DNA from 2 places in the Clostridium fungisolvens genome. Region 2 is predicted to be linked to the other one. Evidence: a T-box and tRNA genes for the amino acid it is inferred to sense, from the RefSeq annotation. Region 2 holds a T-box; the other holds one or more tRNA genes.
The links. A T-box is a leader RNA that pairs with one kind of tRNA and senses whether it is charged. The one in region 2 lies ahead of bsdtw1_RS20050 (glycine--tRNA ligase), so its partner is inferred to be a tRNA-Gly.
Positions count from the first base shown of each region.

Region 1: it has a tRNA-Gly gene. The T-box ahead of bsdtw1_RS20050 (glycine--tRNA ligase) is inferred to sense a tRNA for this amino acid. The anticodon was not compared.

Region 1 is NZ_BLZR01000001.1:4,280,630-4,283,837, reverse strand. Features, by position in the region: gene bsdtw1_RS18890 (hypothetical protein) at 1-631, shown strand, start outside; tRNA gene bsdtw1_RS18885 (tRNA-Arg) at 687-763, shown strand; tRNA gene bsdtw1_RS18880 (tRNA-Gln) at 769-843, shown strand; tRNA gene bsdtw1_RS18875 (tRNA-Gln) at 1,144-1,218, shown strand; tRNA gene bsdtw1_RS18870 (tRNA-Gly) at 1,284-1,357, shown strand; tRNA gene bsdtw1_RS18865 (tRNA-Lys) at 1,363-1,438, shown strand; gene bsdtw1_RS18860 (hypothetical protein) at 1,975-2,328, shown strand; gene bsdtw1_RS18855 (alpha-amylase family glycosyl hydrolase) at 2,587-3,208, shown strand, end outside.
Region 2 is NZ_BLZR01000001.1:4,516,742-4,519,949, reverse strand. Features, by position in the region: gene lysS (lysine--tRNA ligase) at 1-253, shown strand, start outside; tRNA gene bsdtw1_RS20055 (tRNA-Asn) at 467-541, shown strand; T-box leader at 831-993, shown strand; gene bsdtw1_RS20050 (glycine--tRNA ligase) at 1,176-2,567, shown strand; gene bsdtw1_RS20045 (FAD-dependent oxidoreductase) at 2,717-3,208, shown strand, end outside.

The sequences.
Region 1 (3,208 bases), 240 kb from region 2:
AAGAAATAATAAAACTTTAAAATCTAGAATATTCGAAAATGAACCTATAACAGAAAAAACAGTATATATGCATTACGTAATTTTTACAAGAAAGTCTGGAATACAAAGTGTTTGGACACCAATACCTAAGGCTAAAATGTTATTAGGATATATACAATATTGCTTACTTCCAGAAGCATTTTATAAATGGATAGAAGGAAAATATAAAAATATAGCAGAATTCTCTCAATTGAATGCTGAAAAGATTATATCAGAGGGATTGAAGGACGGAAAGTTAAGTCAATCAGAGGCGGCTGTAATGAAAAAACAAATAGCGTTTATAAAATCATTGTGGGATGTTCCAAGCGATAAAGTTATGAAAGAGTTAAAAAAGTTTTCTAGAGAGTTCAATATGAGTTGGTTAGGAGACATAGATACATTCTTATATATGAAGGTATTTTCATCTGCATCTGAGTTAGGTCAATTTATTATAAATACTAACCTACAAACTGATAGTGAAGATGCCTTTGAGAAGAAGATAGGAATGAGTGAAGAGAAGTGGATAGAACTATGTAAGCAGGTTCATAAAAATCCAGTTAGTGGAGAAAAACTAAAGTTAACTTTAACAAGGGATTTGACAGAGATAGTCTAAAATATAACTATTGACATATTATAAAAGATATATTAAAATATATTTTGTTTGAAATGCGTCTTTAGCTCAGCTGGATAGAGCAACGCCCTTCTAAGGCGTGGGCCAGGGGTTCGAATCCCTTAAGACGCACCATATTTTGGGATGTCGCCAAGCGGTAAGGCAATGGACTTTGACTCCATTATCCGTAGGTTCGAATCCTGCCATCCCAGCCAAAGCACGTTATACGTGCTGTTTTTTTTATTCTTTAGATATTTATGCATCAAATATATCTGTGGATAATTATGAGAACATACTTATGATATAGTATAAGTTAAAGAATAAAAAAAGAAAAATATGTCGCCTGTAAGATTCTTCACATACGCTTAAGAAAAGGCAGACGCACAAAAAAATTTACTAAAGAAAATCACTTTAGCGAATTTTTTATTCTCTAAGATATAAAGATTTAAGATAATTTTTATATATGTATATATTTACAAATAATCGATCTAGTGATAAAATTAAAATGTTGACATTGGGGTGTCGCCAAGCGGTAAGGTAGCGGACTCTGACTCCGCCAGTCGTAGGTTCGAATCCTACCACCCCAGCCAAGTTATTAAAAAAAATGTTGACAAGTAGTTTGGAATTGATTTATAATATTTATAGAATTTAATGTGCGGGTATCGTATATCGGTAATACTCCAGCCTTCCAAGCTGAAAAGGTGGGTTCGACTCCCACTACCCGCTCCAAATAAGCACCATTAGCTCAGTTGGTAGAGCACCTGACTCTTAATCAGGGTGCCCCGGGTTCGAGTCCCTGATGGTGCACCAAAAATCATAATCATTCGATTATGATTTTTTTTGTTTTAAAAAATATTTAAAACAAATTTAAATAAAAAAATGTTTAAGAAACCTTCTCCAGTGAGCTTTTTTGCACATCTGCCTTTACGAAAATGGTAGATGTTTTTTGTTTTATAGCTTCGCTAATTTTAAGTTTCATTAAAGGTTTAATTATATGATTAATTAAAACAAATAATGGTTAGCCATTCTTAAGAAGGTTAAAATAAATAAACTATGAATTTATTTATAAGTATTATTAGACTACTTAGGTGCAAAATATAATTGAACCATTTCAATTGAACAGATAAAGTACTTCAAACCTTAGAGTCAAAATAAATATTTCGATGTTTCTACGAATCTTTATTTTGATAAGTTTCAATAGGAAGTAGTTTATCTATAATTTGGTGATTTAATAAGCTTACGAAAAATCACTTAATTTTAGAAATATTTCAAAACATATCATTAAATTATTAGTACTATAAGCTTTACCACGTTTAGGTCAAAAAGTTTTTAAGGAGGTAATAATTATGAATGATGGAAGAAAACAAGAAGTAGAAAATAGAATAAATCAGATAGTAGATACTGTTGAAAAGTATACAAGAACAGAAAGACATATAGAGCAAAATCAAGATATAATATCCTCTGAGCAAATGAAACATGCTGAAGAGATACAAGATGCGAGAAAAAGAGAAATAGACACCCTAAAGGACAAAATTGTATATGGAGACAATTATAAAGAAGATGAGCAGCAAAATATAATCGATAACATGATAAATGCTGCAGGATACATAAAGAATAATGGAGAAAATATGTCAACAAAAGACCTCAACAATATTAAGGATAAGCAAGCTAATAGAAAAGATCAACTAGAAACCTTCTAATTTTAGTCAAATTTAAATATGGACCACTTTGTAGTCAAGTTAATCCGTGATGGTTTTAACTATTTAACTACAAAGTGGTATTTTTATGTAAAGAGAAAGCTATAATTACATAATATGGAATTTCATATAAAAAGTATTTAAATAATTCATATGAATTCACAAATGAAATATTATTATGAACATGTATAATATAATTACAGTGCAAACGGTTTCGCATTGACATGCAATCGATTGCATGAAAGTATAAGGGGGATGAATATGAGAAAAAAGTATTACAAAGCTCTGAGTTTATTCGCTTGCCTAACATTATTTATTACTTTGTTTAGTAATATTTATGTGAAGCCTGTTATGGCAGAAGATGAAGTTGTTTTACAAGCTGATGCCATGGCAACCATTGTGGGAGATTTTTTTGCTGAGAAATCAGATCAGTGGAATCCATCTAATTTGAAAGGTCTTATGAAAGAATATAAAAATGGTATATATGAAACTTCATTAGACCTAAAAGCAGGAAGTTATGAATATAAAGTTGCCATGAATAAATCTTTTGATGAGAATTATGGCAAAGACGGAATTAAGAGTGGTGACAATATAAAATTAAACTTAGACATTGATACAAAGGTATATTTTAGATTAGATTATAAACAGAAGAAATTATATGATTCTATAAATAATGCAGATCAGTTTAAAACAAAAGCTATACTAACAGGTAACATAGACAATCTATTAGATGGTGGTAAGTCTTGGAACCCTGCAGATGATAATTTTAAGCTTGATTATATTGGTGGTGGAATCTATAGTAAAACTTTTCAAATAAAAGATTCTGCTAAAGCAAATGATTACGAGCTCCAATATAAAGTGGCTTTTAATGGTGCATGGGGTA
Region 2 (3,208 bases):
AGAAATATGTAATGCATACTCTGAACTTAATGATCCAATAGTTCAAAGACAAAGATTTGAACAACAAGCTAAGGAAAGAGAGCTTGGAGATGACGAAGCATATGTAATTGATGAAGAATTTATGAGTGCTCTTGAGACTGGCATGCCACCAACAGGTGGATTAGGAATAGGAATCGATAGAATAATAATGTTCTTAACAGATTCTGCGTCTATAAGAGATGTACTTTTATTCCCAACAATGAAACCACTATAAGAATAAAAATAACCTTGCTTAAATTTTATTTGGGCAAGGTTTTGTTTATATATTTCACTTGCCATTATGCTTATTACTATGGTCAAGTTTTATCTAAAATATAGCTTTTGATAAAACTTGAATTAATAAAATATAATTATAAAAAGTGAAAAAAGTTTAAAAAAGTACTTGCAAAGTTTTTATAAGGTGTTATAATATTATTTGTAATGACGTTCCGCGATAGCTCAATGGTGGAGCACTCGGCTGTTAACCGATAGGTTGGAGGTTCGAGCCCTCTTCGCGGAGCCATTTTTATTTTGTACAATAACCTCATGCTATGCATGAGGTTTTATTATTTTATTACATTTTAGTATAAGTATTGAACTTGAAATTATAACATGGTTATTGAAGACAAATGTTAAAACGGTTATATATTGAACTGATAATTAATATTCATGAAAGTTACATATTAAAGTTCAAATTAATAGTTAGATTAGGAATTCTATATAAAAGCACTATTTTAACATGGGTTTTAAGAGAATTTTATATTTTTCTTGACAATAAGGAATTCTTTGATAAAATACTAATTATAAATGAATATAGCATAATGATAAAGAGGAGTAATTTTTATAACTTTTTAGAGAGACGGTGTTTGGTGTGAACCGTTAAGTTATACTGATGAAGGGCGCTTTTGAATGCTTAGATATTAAAGCAGGGCATTTGCCAAGAAGGGTGGAACCGCGGAAATTTTCGTCCCTTTATGGTAAGGGCTTTTTTTATTTGTCTAAATTAATTTTATTATATGACAATAGTGTAAATATAATAAAAATGCATATTAAATTATGAAATATTAAGCAATGCTATTAATATGTAAACTTATGGAATTTAGAGATAGATTAAATGAACAATAAGTTAAAACTTAATTATAAATGGAGGTATTAAAATGGCAGTTGAAAAAACTATGGATAAACTAGTGGCTTTATGTAAAAATAGAGGTTTCATATTCCCGGGGTCAGATATTTATGGTGGATTAGCAAACTCATGGGATTACGGTCCTCTAGGAGTAGAATTTAAAAATAACGTAAAAAAAGCTTGGTGGAAAAAATTCGTACAAGAAAGCCCTTATAACGTTGGAGTTGATTGCGCTATACTTATGAATAGAGAGGTATGGGTTGCATCAGGACACGTAGGTGGATTTTCAGACCCGCTTATGGACTGTAAAGAATGTAAGACAAGATTTAGAGCTGATAAATTAATAGAAGATCATATGACAGCACAAGGAGCTGAGGTTGCTTCAGCTGATGGATGGTCTAACGAACAATTAAAAGATTATATAGAACAACATCAAATAGAATGCCCTAAGTGTGGAAAGAAAAACTTCACTGATATAAGAAAGTTTAATTTAATGTTTAAAACATTCCAAGGTGTAACTGAAGATGCAAAGGCTGAGATATACCTTAGACCAGAGACTGCTCAAGGTATATTCGTAAACTTTAAAGCAGTTCAAAGAAGTTCAAGAAAAAAGGTTCCATTTGGAATTGCACAAATAGGGAAATCTTTTAGAAATGAAATAACACCAGGTAACTTTACTTTCAGAACAAGAGAATTTGAACAAATGGAGCTTGAGTTCTTCTGTAAACCAGGAACTGATATGGAATGGTTTAATTTCTGGAGAGATTACTGCTGGAATTTCTTATTAAACCTAGGCATGACTAAAGAAAATATAAGAATGAGAGATCATGAACAAGAAGAATTATCATTCTATTCAAATGCAACATCAGATATAGAATATTTATTCCCATTTGGCTGGGGAGAACTTTGGGGAATAGCAGATAGAACTGACTATGACTTAACAAAACATCAGGAACATTCAGGACAGGATATGAGTTACTTAGATCCTACTACTAATGAAAAATATGTTCCATACTGTATTGAACCATCACTAGGAGCAGATAGAGTTGCACTTGCATTTTTAGCAGATGCATACGAAGAACAAGAACTAGAAGATGGAGACGTTAGAAATGTATTGCACCTACACCCAGCATTAGCTCCATACAAAGCAGCAATATTACCATTATCTAAGAAGCTTTCAGAAAAAGCTGATGAAGTATACTCAGAATTAAGAAAGAAGTTTAATGTTGAATATGATGAAGCTGGAAGCATAGGTAAGAGATATAGAAGACAAGATGAAATAGGAACTCCTTTCTGTATAACTGTAGACTTTGATACATTAGAAGATAATGCAGTAACAGTAAGAGATAGAGATACTATGGAACAAGTAAGAATTAAGATAGAAGAACTAGATAATTATATAGCAGCAAAATTAGAATTTTAATTATAGCGATAAAAGGCTGAACAGTTTTATAATCTGTTCAGTCTTTTATTATTTAAGATTATATAAGTTTTAAAATATGGCTCCATGTTGTAACAATATCAATAACAGATAAATATTCTAATATTATACTAATTTAAAAGAGGTAGAATATGAAGCTAGTTATAATAGGTGGTGGATGGGCTGGATGTGCAGCAGCTATCGCAGCAAAGAAAGCTGGAGCTGAGGTAGAAATCTTTGAAAGAACAGACCTGCTTCTTGGTGTAGGCAATGTTGGTGGTATAATGAGGAATAATGGCAGATATACTGCGGCAGAAGAGTTAATAGCTCTTGGAGCAGGAGAACTTATAGACATCATGGATAGAAATGCAATTCATAAAAATGTAGATTTTCCACAACATAAGCATGCATGGCTCTGTGATGTAAGTAAGGTTGAACCAGAAGTTAGAAAATATATTCTTGATCTAGGGATAAAGGTTAATTTTAAGTCTAGAGCTATAAATGTAGTTAAAGAAAATAATGAAATAAAAGCAATAAAGTTTTTTGATAAGACAATTGCAGAAGCTGATGCGTTTGTAGAAGCTACCGGATCTACAGGATCTATGGAAAACTGCAATAAGTATGGCAATGGATGTGTTATGTGT